3 regions of the Candidatus Arthromitus sp. SFB-mouse-Japan genome follow, and region 2 is predicted to be linked to each of the others. Evidence: predicted binding sites of a transcription regulator. Region 2 holds the regulator's gene; each other region holds the start of a gene.
What was found. The regulator Rex, encoded in region 2, represses fermentation and respiration genes when NADH is low (regulators of the CRP and FNR family bind a similar motif). The targets are predictions, from matches to a motif close to ATTGTTAANNNNTTAACAAT.
Positions count from the first base shown of each region.

Region 1 (6,824 bases), 160 kb from region 2:
ATTTATTTAATATAGTCGTTGAAGGACAATTTATTATGGACATTTTGGGTGATGTAATAATTAAAGTAGTACTAGTTATACCTATGTTTATATATTTGAGTTTAATTATTTTAGGGAATAATGATAGCTGGATCTTTATACTGGCGTATTTAAAAGTAAAGTTAAATTTAAATGAGGTTGTTAATATTATAATGATGAATTTTATAGCTATGAATGTTTTGAATTTATATATAAGTACTTTCTTAAAAGAACCGGGATGTTACTTAGATTTATTAGTGATGAATCATTTAGAGCTAATTATAGATTTGTTATAGGCATTGTACTTGTTGTAATTGTATATTTTTTTATAAATAATACACGTGTTGGATATGAACTCAGAAGTGTTGGATATAATAAATATATATTCGGATATGGTGGAATTAATATTAAAAAATTTATAATAATTTCCATGGTAATATCTGGACTTGTAGCTGGATTGGTAAGGATATATTTGTTCTTGGGATTCAGTATAGAGTATCTAAACTTTTTAATTTTTTAAATTATGGTTTTGGTGGTATAGCTGTAACTTTAGTTGCTAGGAAAATCCTATAGCGATAGTTTTAATATCTTTATTGTTAGGTGCATTGAATGCATCTGCCTTAGAATTGCAGTTTAATATAATACCTAAAGATATTGTTTTTTTTGCGCAAGCAGTTATAATCTTGTTTATATAAGGTAAGTATTTATTTAAATATATTATAATAGGTTTAAGAAAAGAGGTGTAAAATAGTAGGAAATACATATTTTTAGACTTTATATTTATCATGGTTACAATGCTTAGATTTGCAACTCCACTAATATTTGCATCTATAGGAGCAGTTTTTTCTGAAAATATAAAGTTGTAAATATATGAATAGAAGGAATGATGGTGATGTGAGCTTTTTGGAGTTTGGGGAACCTATATATTAGGAAGTTCTATTGTAATAATTTTAATGCATTATTTGTTTGTGGGTATTACAGCAGTTATACATGGAATATTGAGCATATTTTTAAGAGTGAATCAAAATTTATCAGGGATTGGTATAAATTTATTTGCAACATCTATAACAAGTTATTTGGATCTCGGGGTCAAACAGATACAGTTAAAGTGGTACTGTATTCTAAAGAAATGTTTGAGAATATACATATTGTATTAAAATTATTGTCTAAATTAAATTAGTTTGTAATAGGTGCACTTGTAGTTATTGTATTATTACGGTTCATTTTATATAAGATTAGTATAGGGATAAGGGCGCTTGGTGAACATACAAAAGTTATAGATACCTTAGGAATAAATGTTTATGAAGTTAGATTTGTATGTGTGGTATTATCGGGAGTTTTGGCATGGCAACATTCTATATTGCTAATATAAATTTGATTAGAGTTGGTATAGTTAATTGAAGAGGATATATAGCCTTGGTTGCTATGATATTTGGTAATTGGAAATCATATATAACTTTTATGCATGTGTGATTTTTTCTTTATTATAAAAAAATTGGGTTAATGTATCTACAGAGATATATTATATGTTACCATATATATTGACCATGGTTGCGCTTATATTTTTCGCAAAGGAATAGTAATTTTCCATTATCTTTAGGAGAATTTTATGAAAAGGGTAAAAGATGATTTTATAATTGATAGAAGGGACTAATTTATGAGAAAATTATATGTATTTATTTTTATAGCAATATTTTTAATTATGAGCTCTTGTAGTGCTAATGGATATGATGTTATTTATATTCATAGTGATGAATTTGAGACTCTTGCTGAAGAAAATTTTAAGTATAATATGGAAAAACTGTTGGATAATTTTAAAGTTTTGAATATACCTAATGATGAAGAATTTATAGAATATTTCAATAAATTATCAAATGAACAAAAGAATAATAAAAATATATTTATTGTATCTGAAAAATTTTCAAATGTAGACATTTCAGATAAAATAGATAAAGTTATTTATATAAATAATAAGTTTAATATGGATATAAATAACTTATTGATAGATCAAAAACCTGTAAGTTATTTGCTAGGTATAATAAGTGGATTGGTGACAAGAAGAAACAGTATATTTATACTTTATTCAGAAGATTATGTTGATCATAGAGAGATTATTGATGCATTCATTACTGGTGTTAGGGAAGTTAATCTAAGAGCATATGATTCATTATCGAGTTTAGAAAATGTTAAATGTATAACACTAGATAATAAGGAGGAAATACAGGAGATTATCAACAGTGAAAGTGATATTGTATTTAATTTATCTAAAGAAGATATTATTGTTGATGATAAGTTTTTATTTGATTTAAATATGGATAATATTTCTGAAAATTTAGTAAGTATTTTATATGATTATGGGAGTTTTATAAATATACTTGAAAGTGGAAAAATTGCAACTTACTCAATTGGAATACACGATGAAAGTATAAAATTTAATCTGACTAATTTGCCTGAAGAAGTAGTTAATATATTTAATAAATATTTAAATAATATTAATTAGATTATAATAGGGTTTTAGAATCTATGTTCTAAGACCCTATTTTTTGTTTGTATATAAAAAATTATTAGTTATTAAAAATAATTATTTAAAAAATTAATTTTATGTTTTATAATTTATGTTATAAATTTATTTAAAAATATCATTGATTTCGATATTTTTAATATGTTAATTAAATAACAAAGAATATTTTTAACCATTCAGTTAAAGATATTAGTATATTTATTAGAAATTTAGGAGGAATTCTAATGGTTAAAATAGGGATTAATGGTTTTGGAAGAATAGGAAGAAATGTATTTAAGGCTTTACTCGAAAACTATGGAAGCGAACTACAGGTTGTTGCTATAAATGATTTGACTAATGCTAAAACTTTAGCACATTTGTTAAAATATGATTCACTTTTTGGAAAATTTGAAGGTACAGTTGAAGCTAAAGAAGATTCAATTATTGTAAATGGCAATGAAATAAAAATATTTGCAGAAAGAGAGCCATCAAATATTCCTTGGTCTAGTGTTGGATGTGAAATAGTAATTGAGTCCACAGGATTCTTTACTGATGGAGAAAAAGCTAAGGCACATATAAATGGAAGTGTTAAAAAAGTTTTAATTTCTGCTCCAGCTAAGAATGAGGATATAACTATAGTTATGGGAGTTAATAATGATAAATATGATCCTTCAAAGCATAATGTGATATCAAATGCTTCTTGTACAACAAATTGTTTAGCTCCATTTGCTAAAGTTCTTCATGAAAATTTTGGTATAGTTAAGGGTCTTATGACAACAGTGCACTCTTACACAAATGATCAAAAAATATTAGATGCACCTCATAATGATTTAAGAAGAGCTAGAGCTGCTGCTGAGTCTATGATACCTACAACTACAGGAGCTGCAAAAGCTGTTGCTTTAGTATTACCAGAACTTAAAGGTAAGTTGAATGGATTTGCATTGAGAGTTCCAACTCCAACAGTTTCTTGTACTGATTTAGTTGCAGAACTTTCAAAAGAAGTGACTGTTGAAGAGGTTAATGCGTCATTTAAAAAAGCATCAGAGACTATTTTAAAAGGAATTTTAGGATATGAGGAAGCTCCTCTTGTATCTATGGATTATAGACAAGATAAGAGAAGTTCTATAATTGATGCTTTGTGTACGATGGTAATAGAAGGCAATATGGTTAAAGTTGTTTCTTGGTATGATAATGAATGGGGATACTCAAATAGATTGGCAGATTTAGCACAGATGGTTGCTAAAAGTTTATAAGGAATGTATTTAAAGGTTGGTTTTATTTAAGATCAACCTTTATTGATAATTGGAATTTAAGGGGTAAGATATATGACATTTAATAAAAAGAGTATAGAGGATATTCAGTTAACTGGTAAAAAAGTTTTGATTAGATGTGATTTTAATGTTCCTATAGTAAACGGTAAAATAACTGATGAAAATAGATTATTAGGAGCGCTTGATACTATTATATATGCTCATAAGAATGGTGGGAAGGTTATACTTTGTTCACATTTAGGGAAGGCAAAAGGCCCTGATCCATCTATGAGTTTAAAGATTGTTGCTTTGAGACTTTCAGAACTTTTAGGTGTTGATGTAAAGTTTCTCCAGAGTGATTTGGTAATTGATGATAACATAAGAAGTGAAATAGATAAGATGAATAATGGTGACATATCACTTCTTGAGAACACAAGATTTAGATGTGAAGAAGGTAAATGTGAAGATAGTTTTTCGAAGGATTTAGCATCTATTTGTGATGTTTATGTTAATGATGCTTTTGGTACTGCTCATAGAGCTCATTGTTCAACAGTTGGGGTTACTAAGTTTGTAGATACAGCTGTTTGTGGATATTTAATACAAAGGGAATTGGAATTTTTGGGAGGAATGATTGAAAATCCTGAAAGACCTTTTGTTGCTGTTCTTGGTGGAGCTAAAGTTTCAGATAAGATAAATGTTATAAATAATTTATTAGATAAAGTTGATACTTTAATAATAGGCGGTGGTATGGCTTATACCTTTTTGAAAGCTCAGGGTTATTCAATTGGGATAAGTTTAGTTGAAGAAGATAAGTTAGAGTATGCGAAAGATATGATAGAGAAAGCTAAAATAAAAGGCGTTACATTGTTACTTCCAGTGGATCATGTTACAGGAGATAAGTTTTCAAATGATGCGATCAGAAAAATTACTAGCGATGAGAATATAGATGATGGATTTATGGGATTAGATATTGGAAATAAGACAAGTAAATTATTTGGAGATGCTTTAAGAAGTGCAAAAACAATAATTTGGAATGGACCTATGGGAGTTTTTGAATTTTCTAATTTTAATCAAGGAACAATAGAGGTTGCTAAAGCTATGGCAGAATCTGGTGCTGTAACAATAATAGGTGGGGGAGATTCAGCAGCAGCTGTTAATATTTTAGGTTTTGGAGATAAAATGACCCATATATCTACGGGTGGAGGAGCTTCTCTCGAATTGTTAGAAGGTAAAGTTTTACCTGGAATTGATGTTTTGAATAATAAATAATAAAGTAGGTGTATTTTGGTGAGAAAGAATATAATAATGGGAAACTGGAAAATGCATTTTACAATTGAGGAAACTGAAGAATTTTTAAATAGTTTGTTACCTAAAGTTAAGAATGCTAAAACTGAAGTTGTTGTGTGTCCTCCATTTACTTCTCTTGCTTTATCTTCAAATATACTTAAGGGTTCAAATGTAAAATTAGGTGCTCAAAATGTACATTTTGAGGAAAAAGGAGCATTTACTGGTGAAATTTCCCCAAATATGCTTAAGAATTTAGGAGTTTCTTATATTATAATAGGTCATAGTGAGAGAAGGATGTACTTTGGAGAAACAGATGAGACAGTTAATAAAAAGATCCATATGTGCTTAAAACATAAATTTAACCCAGTTTTATGTGTTGGAGAGAGTTTGGAAGAAAAAGAAAGTAATAACATGGAGAAAGTATTGACTCGTCAAATAGAAAAAGCCTTTTTTAATATATCTGAGGAAGATGCAAAAAAAGTTGTAATTGCATATGAACCAATATGGGCTATTGGAACTGGCAAGACAGCAACAAGTTCTGATGCTGATAATATAATTTCTTTTATAAGAAAAGTTATTAGTGGTATTTATAATAAAGAAGTGTCTGAGAATATAGTTATGTTATATGGTGGATCAGTTAAACCCAATACTATAAAAGAGCAAATGTCTATGGAAAATATAGATGGTGCTTTGGTTGGTGGAGCTTCTATAGTTGTTGAAGATTTTGAAAGGATTGTTAATTTTTAGGGGGAGCTCATTGTGGATAGAAATGCGTGTATTTTATTAATTTTAGATGGATTTGGGATATCACCAGATTCAAATGGTAACTCCATAGCTAGAGCTAAAACAAATAATATAGATAGAATTACTAGTGTTTATCCAAATGCTAATTTATATGCAAGTGGTATGAATGTAGGTTTACCTGATGGTCAAATGGGTAATTCTGAAGTTGGTCATTTAAATATAGGTACAGGAAGAATAGTATATCAGGAACTGACAAGAATAACAAAATCAATAAATGATAGTGAATTTTTCGAAAATGAAGATTTAATAAAAACTATGGATAATTGTATAAAAAATTGTAGTAATCTTCATATTATGGGACTTGCTTCAGATGGAGGGGTGCATTCTCATATTGAACATTTAAAAGCAGTTCTTAAACTTGCTAAGGAAAAGAATGTTAAGCAAACATATATACATTTGTTTACTGATGGAAGAGATGTTTCTCCAACCTCTGGATATACTTATGTTCAGGATATTATGAATTATATTGATGAAATATCATATGGAATAATCTCAACTATTTCTGGAAGGTATTATGCAATGGATAGAGATAAGAGATGGGATAGAGTCCAAAAGGCGTATGATGCTATAGTTCGTGGAATTGGAGAAGATAAAATCTCTAAAAATCCTGTTGATATTTTAAAAGATTATTATAAGGATGGTATAACGGATGAATTTGTTCCTCCAACTTTAGTAGAAAGAAATGGTAATATTAGAAATAAAGATTCTTGTGTGTTTTTTAATTTTAGACCAGATAGAGCTAGAGAACTGACTTATGCTATAACTGATAAAGGATTTAAGGATTTTGATGTCGAATATTTAGATATTACATTTTTATGTATGACAATGTATGATAAGAAATTAAAGGATGTATTGGTAGCATTTAAACCTGAAACTTATTCTAATACATTAGGAGAGTATTTAAGCAGTCAAAATAAGAAACAGTTAAGGATTGCAGAGACTGAAAAATATGCTCATGTTACATT
Region 1 is NC_015913.1:205,560-212,383, forward strand. It holds gene SFBM_RS01025 (ABC transporter permease) at 1-314, shown strand, start outside; gene SFBM_RS01030 (ABC transporter permease subunit) at 257-538, shown strand; gene SFBM_RS08280 (hypothetical protein) at 1,265-1,390, shown strand; gene SFBM_RS01040 (hypothetical protein) at 1,676-2,518, shown strand; gene gap (type I glyceraldehyde-3-phosphate dehydrogenase) at 2,764-3,771, shown strand; gene SFBM_RS01050 (phosphoglycerate kinase) at 3,844-5,037, shown strand; gene tpiA (triose-phosphate isomerase) at 5,056-5,802, shown strand; gene gpmI (2,3-bisphosphoglycerate-independent phosphoglycerate mutase) at 5,815-6,824, shown strand, end outside.
Region 1: gap (type I glyceraldehyde-3-phosphate dehydrogenase) is a predicted target of Rex. The motif match lies at 2,680-2,699, and genes of this name have one in related genera.

Region 2 (6,824 bases):
CTTGCCAATAATTTAGTAAAAAGTGTATTTTTTGTAACTGTAACTTCCAATTCTATGTATCCAACAGTGAAGAGTGGTGATAGGTTAATAATTTATAGAAATTATAGAAATATTAAGAGGAATGATATAATTGTATTTTATTCAGAAGAATTGGATAAGAATCTTATTAAAAGAGTTATAGCTGTCCCTGGAGATATTATAGATTTAGATGAAAATTTAAACCTTATGGTTAATGGAGAGAAGGTTGCTGAATCTAATTATTTTATTAATAGAAATTGTCTTATACATAATCAATTTGTTGTACCAGATGAATCATATTTTGTAATAGGAGATAATTTTGATAATTCATTTGATTCTAGATTTTGGAATAATAAATTTGTATGTAGTAATTCGATATTGGGACGTGCAGTTATATTATTTTATCCTATTGAAAGATTTAAGTATTTGTTTATATAGATTAATTGTGTATTAATAATTTAAAATATAATATAGTTTATTTTTTACTTAACTATATATGTAAATTGTTCATAATATATATATAAGATAATAAAAATTTTAGGGTTGATATTATGACTTATGCTTTGATATTGGCAGGTGGGAGAGGTCTAAGGTTATACCCACTTTCCAGAAGGAAAAAACCAAAACAGTTTTTAGATATGATAGAGGGTAAAAGTCTATTATATAATACTATTTCTCGGGTTTCTAAAATAATTAGCAGTGATAGGATATATATTGTTACAAATAAGGAATTTGTAGATAATGTTGTTTTAGAATCTATGAATTTTATAGATAAATCTAATATAATTATTGAACCTTATGATAAAGAAACTGCTGTATGTATTGCTCTAGCATCAGTTAAATTACTAAAAAAAGATAAAGATGCTAATATCTTAATATTTCCATCGGATCATTATATAAAAGAATGTGATAATTTTTATGAGGTTATAGATTGTGCTATTAATATATCAAATAGAAAGAGATATATAGTTACTATAGGAATTAAGCCTACTATGCCTAATATGGGATATGGGTATATAAAAATTGGAGAAAAATTGAATTATAATTGTAATTTAGATATATATAGAGTAGCTAATTTTATAGAAAAACCCAATTTTGAAATGGCAAAGGATTTTATATCAGCTGGCAATTATTTGTGGAATAGTGGTATTTTTTGTTTTAGGGCAGATATATATTTAGGAGAGGTGAAAAAATATTTACCTAATATATATAATTCTATGATTAAAATATATAAGACTATTGATGATAAAAATCAAGATTTTTTTGTAAATAGTATTTATTCTGAGTTAGATGCTATTTCTATAGATTTTGGCGTCATGCAAAAAACTAGGAGGGCATATGTCATTGAAGGATTATTTGAGTGGGATGACATAGGTAGTTTTACATCCCTTAAGAAATTTTTGTATTTGTATGATACTAATTTTGTTATGGGAAATGTTTTATGCGAAAAAAGTAAAAATTGTATAATTTTCGGTAATGATAATTTAACAATTACTTTTGGTGTTAAGGATCTTATTGTTGTTAATTCTGATAATGTTACTCTAATTTTAGATAAGAATAGAGAACAAGAGATGAAATATATTTCTAATATTTTAAGTGATAATGATAATTTTGATAAATTTATATAATGAATGTTTATTAAGAGGTATATAATCTTGAAAAAAGAAAAGTCAGTATTTAAAACAGCATTTAGTGATACTAAAGAAAAGACGATAATAGATATTGGCAAATTAGAGAGTTTAAGCATAAATGAAGTGAAAATTAATTCTAGATATTTTGCATGTGTTAATGTTTATACTGATAATCTATACAGAGGTCTAATTTTAGATAATCCAATAATTGATGTTATTATAAATGATCAATATGTTCAAATAAGTGGTCTTGTAGTAGGTAAGATATATGATAATATGATTCTTAGTTTGGAGTATATAGATGGTAGTAAGTTATATTTATTAGAAACTTTTACTTTGAGTAATTCTGATAAATTATCAGAATATATATGTAAAAATTATAAATTAGCTTTTAAAGAAGATATTAGTGAAGAGGAGTTTAATGATTGGTATTTTAAAATACAGAATGATAATAGTAAAATAAATGATTTTATATATGATGTATTGAGTAATATTGATACATTAGAGTTAGATAGATTTATTAATTTAGTATATAGATTAATTTTTGATAAAGATATAGATAATGAATCGTTTAATTATTGGAAAAACTTTTATGAATATGAGCTTAAGAGTGGTAAATTTGAACGAAATATTAAAATAGATATTATAGATAAGATTTTTAATTCTAAGCAGATTTAAAAATTTATTTTAGAAATCATTAGGAGGATAGTAATGGAAAACATAATAAATCCATCAATTTTATCAGCGAATTTTATCAATTTAGAAAGGGATTTATATCAATTAAAAGAAAGTGGTATAAATAAGATACATGTTGATGTTATGGATGGACATTTTGTACCTAATATAACTTTCGGGGTTGATCAGATAAAACAATTAAAGGAATCTACTGATTTTTATTTAGATTGTCATCTTATGGTTCAGAACCCTGAAACTATAATAGATAAATTAATAGATATATCCGTAGGATGTATAACATTGCATGTAGAATCAAGCAATCATATTTATAAACTTGTACAAGAAGTAAAGAAGTGTAATGTTGACTGCGGCATAGCATTAAATCCAGGAACTTCTATATATAATATCATAGATTTATTAGATATAATTGATAAGATATTAATAATGACGGTTAATCCCGGATTTGGTGGACAAAAATTTATAGAGCATATGTTAAAAAAGATAAGATTGTTAAGTAGTATAATGAATAGATATAATATTAATAGTAAAATTATACAAGTAGATGGAGGAATAAATTTGTATAATATAGATACAATATACGATTTGGGAGTTAGGGATATAGTTGTAGGTTCTTATATTTTTAGTGGGGATTCTATTTACAATAATATAAATGGATTAAAAAATAAGATAAGTCGATTTATGTAGATTGACTTATCTTGTTTTTGTATATAAAGTAAAAAAAATGAAATAATTCATACTAGAATTGGAGGAGGATACATAGATGATTAAATATTTTTTTGTTATAATGATATTTTTATGTATTAATAAATTTTTGATTTTTATAAGAATACGTATTGAAACTAAGTTTAAAAATAATTTTAAAACAAGATCAATAATTAATAGAATTGATTTAATAGATTATGGAGTAGATTATTATTTATTATTGTGTAAGTATATAATATCTAAAATGAAAGATATAAGTGATATTGTTATTGAAGATATTAGTGGAAGGGAAGTTGTAGACATAAAATTTAATCAAAATGGCAAAATGGTATATTGCTCCTGCATATTAAAGGATAGATTAGAAAATAAAAAATTTGATTTAGTTACGTATTATGAAGTATTGGATTTATTAAATTATATGATTAAAGATAATGTAAATAGAGGTATAATATTTGTTAATTCAGATTTAATTGAAGATGCAAGTAAATTTATAAACGATATAAATTTAAATTCTAATAAGTATAAAATAGATATAGTAAGTGGGTATGATATAATTAAATTTGCTCGTAAACGTAATGAAGAGTATAACAAGGAGCTATTATATGCTTAATTTTTATGGATTTATGATATTTATATGTGTATTGATTATTTTACCAATTTTAATTAATATATTTGATAATTTATTTAATATATTTAAAATATTAAATAATAGAATATCTGTATTAGATAAGGTTTTAGAGTTTGATAATATGGAATTATCTGACTTTGCTTTAGAATTTTTAATGCGAGCATACAACTATAGATTTAAGATTAAGAATGATAGTATATATTTATATGATGATTTTTGTGAATGGTTTTTATATTATGATAATAGTACTTGTAATGTACTGAGTTTATACGATGTTAGAAATATAATTGGAATTTGTGAAAGTAAGGGATGCAAAAATATATTTATTTTTACAACAGGAATTATAAATGATGATATAAGAAGTTTTTTAGATAGAACATATAGTTATAAATTTAAATTCATTCATGGAGATGATTTGAAACTAGATTATAGTCAGTTAGTTAATAAGTTTTATATTTATAAGATGTAGTATTTATTTTATTTTGCTTTAAAATAGTGTAGAATTAGTTAATCATATTGTCAATAGTAGAATTTAGAAATGTATATTTATTAATTAAAGGGGATATGTAACAATGTCTAGTAAGATATCTAAAGTAGTAATAAAAAGGTTGCCTAAATATTTAAGAGTTTTAGAAGGTTTTTTGATACGAGAGATTGAGAGAGTATCATCTAGGGAACTTGCAATAAAATTAGGTTCGACAGCATCTCAGGTTAGACAAGACTTTAATTGTTTTGGAGATTTTGGACAACATGGATATGGATATAAAGTTAAGGAACTATACTTAAAAATTAAGGAAATATTAGGTTTAAGCAAAAAATATAACTGTATTGTTATAGGTGCTGGAAATATAGGACAAGCTATTATGAATTATTCAAAGTTTTTTACTATGGGTTTTAATATAGAAGCTATATTTGATATAAATCCTAAGATTATTGGGTTATCTTTTAGAGGTATAGAGGTATTGGATATTGAATTATTAAATGATTACATAAAAAATAATAAAATTGATTTAGCGATATTGTGTGTTCCTGAATTTCAAGCTGAATCTATATATACAGTATTAAAAGATAGGGTAATTGGAATTTGGAATTTTGCAACAGTAGATTTAGTATCTACTGAAAAAACATTTGTTGAAAATGTCAACTTAAATGATAGTTTATTTACATTAACATATTTTATAAATAATGGAGTTTAAAGATAAGTAATGGATTTTAAAAATTATAGATATTTGGATAATAAGATAATTGTAAAAAAAACAAACAATTTTGTATTAAAACATATATTTGAAAATGGACAGTGTTTTCGATGGGAACGGACTAATATAGGTACATATATTATTGTTGCCAAGGGAAGAGTTATAGAATTAGAAATGGATAGTGGGGATTTGCTTATACATAATTCAAATGTAGATGATTTTGAAAATATTTGGATAAATTATTTTGATTTTGAGAGAGATTATTGTAAGTTAAAGGGAGAGCTAAAACATGATAAATATCTAGATATTGCTATTAATTTTGGACATGGTCTCAGGATATTAAATCAAGATCCATTTGAAATGATTTTATCTTTTATAATTTCATCCAATAATAGGATACCTATGATAAAAAAAGCTATACTAAGTATAAGTGAGAAATATGGTGATCCTATTTCCTATAAAGGAAGAATATATTATAAATTTCCAAGTTTAGAAAATTTGGCTAATCTTAGCCAAGAAAAATTTAGAGAATGTTCTGTTGGATTTAGAGATAAATATTTATATAATACTGTAAAATTACTTAATGAAGATAATGATATTGAGTATATTATGAATTTAAATGATGATATGTGCCATAAAGAATTACAAAAATTTAGTGGTGTTGGATCAAAAGTATCTGATTGTATAATGTTATTTTCTATGAAAAAATATTCGGCATTTCCAGTTGATGTTTGGGTGAAAAGAGCTATGATGAAATTTTATGTTGCTCCAGATACTTCATTAAAAGGCATACGCGATTTTGGAAGAGAATTATTTAAAGACTCTAGTGGACTTGCTCAGCAGTATTTATTTTATTATGTAAGGGAGAATAATATAAAAGTTTGAATAATATTTTTAAAATTCAAAACTTTTTAAATGATAAAAATTGTCTTTATTATTGAGATTATTAAACTAAGAGGTATATAAAAATGAATAAAAATAAAATATTTTCTTTAGGATTAGCTAGTTCTTTATTTATGTTAGGTCTGAATGTTAATGTTAATGCTGTTGAAAGTAAAGGAGTTGTATCAAGTGAATTAACAAATAATATATATGAAGAATTTAAAGGATATAGTAGAATAGATATATTAGGAAATAATTATGATTTATCTAACGTAGATAGTGCAGTTTTACAGATTATTGCTAAGAAGTTTGATGCAATAAATGGAGGCAGTTTATCTGATGATAAAATAAAAGAATATCAAAAAGAAATTATGGATTTGTTAGATGATTATAATAAAGATCCTAAAAAATATGAGAATCTTCCAGTTACATTAGATCTTAATCCTGTTACTTTTCTGAGAGAGGAGATAGTTATTGTACAAAATAAAATTAATAGTTTAAAAGCAGAGCAGGATAATTTAAAAATAAGTGATATTGGGCAAGATTATATAGACAAAAAAGTAGAAGAAATACAATTATATATAGATAATTTAATTAGTTGGATAAATTATTCTGTAGTTAATTTCAAATCATCAGAATATAAACAAACCTTTACTGAAAATTTATTTAAAGAAAATAAATTTAGAAATGAACAACTAATTAATATGGTTTATGTTGATAGTGAGTATAAAAATGTTTTTATTGTGAATGTAAATTTAGATGGTAGTTTTAGTTCAGATAGTAATGATATTACAGATTTGGATTTAAATCAAGTTATTAAAAAAGGATTAGAATATGAAAATTTAAAGATAAGGAATATTAATGAAGAAATAGACAAGATTAGGAAATCCAAGATAGATGTTATTGATCAAGAAAATATGATAAATGAGTTGAATAGACAAATTGAGAGTGCTAAAGCTTATTCTTTAGCTCAAGAGATTGTCTTATTGAATTTAGAGATAGATGCAATTAAGAGTTCGAAAGCAAGTGTGGACTTTATTAATAATAAAGTAGAGGAATTGACTGATGAGA
Region 2 is NC_015913.1:365,157-371,980, forward strand. It holds gene lepB (signal peptidase I) at 1-456, shown strand, start outside; gene SFBM_RS01755 (mannose-1-phosphate guanylyltransferase) at 570-1,646, shown strand; gene SFBM_RS01760 (hypothetical protein) at 1,674-2,327, shown strand; gene rpe (ribulose-phosphate 3-epimerase) at 2,361-3,029, shown strand; gene SFBM_RS01770 (hypothetical protein) at 3,106-3,657, shown strand; gene SFBM_RS01775 (hypothetical protein) at 3,650-4,144, shown strand; gene SFBM_RS01780 (redox-sensing transcriptional repressor Rex) at 4,248-4,871, shown strand; gene SFBM_RS01785 (DNA-3-methyladenine glycosylase family protein) at 4,881-5,756, shown strand; gene SFBM_RS01790 (hypothetical protein) at 5,840-6,824, shown strand, end outside.

Region 3 (6,824 bases), 520 kb from region 2:
ATTTTAGAAATATTTTTAGACCGTTATATTATAAATATAATATAGAAATAGAAGAGATTAATTTAATATTAAAGGATGATATTCCTTTTGAGAGTAAGTGGGCTAAAGTTTTAGGTGAGAGTAATAGAAGAGAATTTTATATTATAAATGGTTATAAGAAAAGAGTGCAGTGATGCACTCTTTTTTAGTATATATTTTTGTATATTTCGTGTAATTCTTCAACAAGAGGATATCTTGGATTTGCCCCAGTACATTGATCATCGAATGCTTTGAGAGCAAGTAATTCTATTTTGCTCATATATTCTTCTTTATTTATATTACATTCAGAAATTTTTGTCGGCATTTCAAGTTCACTCATAAGCTTTTTAATAGCACTAATTAGACTATTAACACCTTCTTCTGTAGTAGAAGCTTTAAGTCCTAGAGATCTTGAAATCTCTGCATATTTTTCATGTGCAATAAACTTCTCATATTTAGGGAATGATGGAAGTTTTGTTGGTGTTTCAGAGTTAAATTTAATTACATGAGGTAAGAGTATAGCATTTGCACGTCCATGAGGTATATGGAATTCTCCTCCAAGTTTATGAGCAAGTGAGTGATTTATACCTAGAAAGGCGTTTGTAAATGCCATTCCAGCTATAGAAGAAGCGTTATGCATTTTTTCACGAGCGACTTTATCATTATTTCCATTTTTAAATGCTCTTGGTAAGTATTCAAATACTAATTGTATAGCTTTTATAGCTAAGGCATCTGTATAATCTGATGCTAATATTGAAACATATGCTTCAATTGCATGAGTTAAAACATCAAGTCCAGTGTCTGCTGTAACAGATTTTGGCAAGCTCATAACAAATTGAGGATCTATTATAGCTACATTAGGAGTTAATTCATAATCAGCTAGAGGGTATTTGATATTTTTAGTTTTATCACTAATTACTGAGAATGAAGTAACTTCTGATCCTGTTCCAGATGTTGTAGGTATTGCAACTAATTGAGCTTTATTACCAAGTTTAGGGAATTTGTAAATTCTTTTTCTAATATCAACAAATTTTAGTTTTATATCATTGAAGTTTATTTCTGGGTGTTCATAGAATAACCACATAGATTTTGCGGCATCTATTGCAGATCCTCCACCTAAAGCAATGATACAATCAGGTTTAAATCTGTTCATAGCTTTAACACCATTAAATACAGTTTCAACAGATGGATCTGGTTCAACATCAGAGAAAATTTCAATACTTACTTTATCTATTCTGTTATTTAAGTGATTTACAACTATATCTGCATATCCAAGATTGACCATTCCAGCATCAGTAATTATCATTATTTTAGATATATCAGGCATTTTTTCTAGGTATGAGGTAGAACCCCATTCGAAGAATATTTTCTTTGGTATTTTAAACCATTGCATATTAGTTTTTCTCCTTGCGACTCTCTTTAGATTGATTAAATTCTCACATGTAACATTAGATATTATCGAATTTTTACCGTAAGAACCACATCCTAATGTTAGGGATGCTCTATTTGAATTATATAAATCACCTATAGCTCCATGAGTTGATGGTGAGTTTACAACTATTCTTCCAGCTTTAACTTTTTCTGAGAACTTTTTAATAATATCTTCATTGGATGAATGAATAGCTGCAGAATGTCCAAGACCTCCAAACTCGACTATTTGGCAAGATTTTTCGATTCCTTCATCAGAGTTTTTAACAATGATATATGAGAGAATAGGACTTAATTTTTCACGTGATAGAGGAGAGTTAGGGCCTATAGAATCTATTTTTGCAATTAATATCTTTGTTTTTTCAGGAACTTCAAAACCAGCTTCTTTAGCTATCTCATTAGCTGATTTTCCGACTATATTGGCATTTAAGACACAAGAGTTTTTGTCTTCAGGAAATGCATATTTTTCGAGTTTTTTAATTTCATCTTCAGAACATAAATGGCAATTTAATTCTTTCATTAATTTTTCAAAATATTTTGAGATTTCTTCATCTACTACAGCAGTTTGTTCTGATGCACAAATCATACCATTATCAAAAGTTTTGGATATGATGATATCTGATACAGCTCTCTGAAGGTTACAAGTTTTCTCAAGATAAGCTGGAACATTTCCAGGGCCAACTCCTAAAGCAGGTTTTCCACAACTATATGCAGATTTAACCATTCCGGATCCACCTGTTGCCAAAATGAGAGCTATTTCTGGATGATTCATTAGTAAATTAGTAGCTTCGATGGATGGTTCGTTTATCCATTGAATGCAGTGTTCTGGAGCCCCAGCAGATATAGCAGCTTCATAAACTACTCTAGCAGCTTCTGAACTACATTTTTGGGCGGACGGATGGAATGCAAATATTATTGGATTTCTTGTTTTGATTGATATTATAGCTTTAAACATAGCAGTTGATGTTGGATTTGTAACTGGAGTAACCCCAGCGATAATACCAACTGGTTCAGCAACATTAAAATAATCTTTAGTTGGATCATCATTTATAATTCCAACAGTTTTAATATGTTTAATATCATGATGAATGTATTCAGTAGCAAAAAGGTTTTTAATAACCTTGTCTTCAAAAACTCCACGTTTAGTTTCTTCGATAGCTAATTTTGATAATTCTATGTTTTTATCAGCACCAGCAATACACATAGCTGATACAATTTTATCTATTTGATTTTGATTTAATTTCAAAAGTTTTTGTTCAGCTTTTTTAGCATTATTTACTAGAGAATTAATAACTAAGCTTATATTTGAAGTTTCTTTTTCTTGTATTTGATTTTTTGATTTCATTGATATTATTATCCTCCAATTCTAAATTATTAAGTAATAGATAGTAGTACTAAATAATAGCAGCAATTACTTAATTATATTACTATTTTTAATAAGAAAATATTCATATTTGTTATTAAAATAACCTATAGTGTTATTTTAATAACAAATTTATTATATCACTAATGTTTTAAAAACATCAATAGTTAATTATTGGATTAATGTTAAAAAGTGAATATATAATAAAAAATTGGTAATAATAGAATATATTTCAAAAAATCATAGGAAAAGCTACAGTCTTTAACTAGAAAAGGGGATATAATATGATAAATGGCATGTTATCAGATGAGAACATTTTATATAGTAATATTTATAGAAAAAGAGTTAATTTAGCTAGTACATTTAAGGGTAAAAATAAGATGTTTTTAGATAATATAAAGTATATTGAGTTAGTAAAATCTTTGGGATGTAATGTAACTGAAGCTTCTTTATGGTTAACGGATAATTTTTTGTATATTCAAAATAGGATTACTAATTTATTAGAGAGCAAGTATTTTAGAAATGGAAAATTTAATTGTATAAAATTAAATGATATTTATTTTCCTAGTGTTTATTTATTTTGTAACGATTTTTGTAATAATTTAAAAACTGTTTTGCGAGAGGAAGAATTTTTTAATGAATTGAACTTATATGAGAGTAAGTATAAACCGAGTTTAGATGAATTATGGAGTATACCGTTTTTTTTAAATTATGTAGTATTAGAAAAAATATTTAATTTAGCAAATGATATAAGAAAAATTGAAGAGGATTATTATAAAGGTTATAAGTTATTTAATAATGTTATTAAATATATAAACAATGGAAGGTTTAAATCAGTTTCAAATAAATTATCATATTTATTAAAAAATAATATTTCTTTATATACATTGGATTATTTTATGAAACTTGTGGAAGATAATAGAATTGATAATAATTTGATAAATAAATTTTTAGATAATATATTGAATAATGAAAAATTAACTTATGAGAAATTTAAAGAAAAAAATTTAGATAATTTGAAAGATAATAGGATTAGAATAAGTATTTATATACAGCATTTAAAAGATTTATCTGATTTTAATTGGAAACTTCAATTAGAGAAAGTTAGCTCTGTTCATAAAGAGTTTTTAAAAGATCCATCTGGGGTATATCCTAATATGGATTATGAAAGTAGAAATCATTATAGATATGTTTTGCAAAAATTGTGTAAAATAAATAAATTAAATGAATATGAAGAAGCAGTGAACATTGTGAAGTTAAGTTCTAATGGAGATACTAGTTATTCTAGGCATATTGGATATTATTTAATTGATAATGGAAGTTATAGATTTAATAAGGTTAAAAGAAATATTATAAGTAATAGAATAAATTATTTTTTATGTATATTTTCTTCAATAATATTAAGCGGAGTAGCTATATTGTATAGTTTAAATAATGTGTTTAAAAATAAGTATATTTTGTTTATTTTTAGTTTTTTTGTATTGTTAATAGTTAGTGATATATGGATTAATTTTATTAATTATATATTTTTAGCTAAAGTAGAGAAAAGATTTGTGCCTAAAATGGATTATTCTAAGAAAATACCAGATACTTCAAAGACAGTTATTGTTATTCCAGCATTATTGACTAATAAATCAGATATGGAAGATCTTGTAAAAAATTTAGAATTAGCATACATATGTAATAGAAATAATAATTTATATTTTTCTTTATTATTGGATTATACTGATACAATTTCTTATGATAAATCTGAAGATAGTATAATTTTAGAATATGTGAATAAATTAATTGAAGATTTAAATAGTAAATATAAATTTCACAATAAAAAGTTTTATATTTTCATAAGGGATAAGATTTATAATGAAAGCAATAAGGTTTATATGGGATGGGAACGTAAACGTGGCAAAATTATGGAATTTATAAAATTTCTCAAGGGTAGGGAGAGCAGTTATAAAAATAATATTTTAGATTATGAGGAACTAAAGAATGTAAAATATATAATTTCAATTGATTCTGATACTAAACTTATAAAAAATTCAGCTTTTAAGTTAATTGGAGCAATAGATCATATTTTAAATAGAGCCGTTGTTAAAAATATAAATAATAAAAATAAGGTTGTACGAGGATATGGTATAGTCCAACCTAAAGTGTCGATTTCATTTAAGAGTTCTTTAAATACTATTTATTCGAGATTATTTTGCGGTAATACGGAAACATCTTCATATAATTCAAGTGTTTCTAATATATATCATGATATTTTCTTCGAGAGTATATTTATTGGAAAGGGAATTATAGATATAGATGTTTTTGATAAGGTATTATGGGATGTTATACCTGAAAATAGAATATTAAGTCATGACTTAATAGAGGGATGTTTTTCAAGAGTTTCCTTTAGTTCTGACATTGAACTTCAAGAGTCTTTCCCATCGAATATTTTATCTAATTTCATGAGATTACACAGATGGAATAGGGGAGATTTACAATTAATACCTTATTTAATAAACGGACGAGGCATTAATAATCTTTCTAAATATAAAATATTAGATAATTTGAGGAAGATTTTATTACCTATAAGCTATTTAATTCTTATCATTGGATTGTTTTTTATAGGAGTAAGACAGAAAAATTTATATTACGGTATATTAACTTTAGGGATAATATTTCCATTTATTTTAACTATACCATCTATTAATTTGATTAAAGTATCAAGTGATAAAATATTATTTAGTTTTAATGAATTAAAAGATAGACTGATACAGAGTTTCGTAATGTTTTCGATTATACCATATCAGGCATATATAACTTTTGATGCTATGGTTAGGGTTTTTGTTAGACTTATTTTTACAAAGAAAAATTTATTGGAGTGGAAATCATTTAGTGAGGTTGAGAAAGAAACTAATAATTTATTGTTAAATTATTTAATATTCATGTTTCCAGCTTTAATTTTAGGATCATTATTTTTAGGATTAAGTATTTATTATAAATTATATGAGATGATTATTCCATCGTTTATATTTGTACTATCCCCATTTATTGCATATGGATTATCTCAGGAGTATAGGATAAGAAAGCCACGTATTGGTAGTGAGCAAAATATATTTTTAAGATCGTTATCAAGGAGTATCTTTGCTTATTTTGAAGATTTTGTAAATGAAAGCACAAATTATTTGGTATGTGATAATTATCAGGAAGATCCATTTATTGGAGTAGCTAAAAAAACATCACCTACTAATATAGGAATGAGTTTAACTTCTTTTGTATCGGGAAGAGATTTTGGGTTTATAACACTTATCGATATGGTAGATAAATTGAAACATATATTAGATTCTATAGATATGCTTCCAACGCATAGGGGGCATCTATATAATTGGTATGATATAGAGAATAATATTTCACTTTGTAATAGATATATTTCTACAGTTGATAGTGGTAATTTGCTTGCTAGCTATTATTTGGTTAGGAAATCATTAGAGGATATGTTAAATAAGCCTATTATACATATTGACTTAATAAAAACTTTTGAAGAACTTAGTTATTTATCAAGTAATTTTAGCAAGGATCATTTATATAGAGATATTATAGCGTCTGGATTTATGTGTACGGATTATAGTAGTTACATTAATTTTTTAAAGAATATGTTAAATGAATCAAATAAGAATATTGATAGTTTAAGTAAAAATGGTGATGATGTGTATTGGCATATAAAGATAAATGAAACTTCAAATAGTTTTTTGAATGAGATTCTTGGATTAACTTGTAATATCAATGAGATAAATAATTTTAAAATAAATAAGTTTGGTCAGTTATTTATAGATGTTAATTTAAATGAACTTGAAAAAAAGATCTTAGAATATAAGCTTAATTATAATAATTCCTCTGTTAGAAATGAATTGGTAGATATAAGGATTTCGAATATATTGGACAATATTAAGAGATTAACGGGTAATATATATTCTTTAATTGATAGATTATCTAGTAAAATTAATTTAATGGATTTTAAATTTTTATATAATGA
Region 3 is NC_015913.1:1,461,946-1,468,769, reverse strand. It holds gene SFBM_RS06910 (rRNA methyltransferase) at 1-173, shown strand, start outside; gene adhE (bifunctional acetaldehyde-CoA/alcohol dehydrogenase) at 185-2,791, opposite strand; gene SFBM_RS06900 (glucoamylase family protein) at 3,094-6,824, shown strand, end outside.
Region 3: adhE (bifunctional acetaldehyde-CoA/alcohol dehydrogenase) is a predicted target of Rex. The motif match lies at 2,921-2,940, and genes of this name have one in related genera.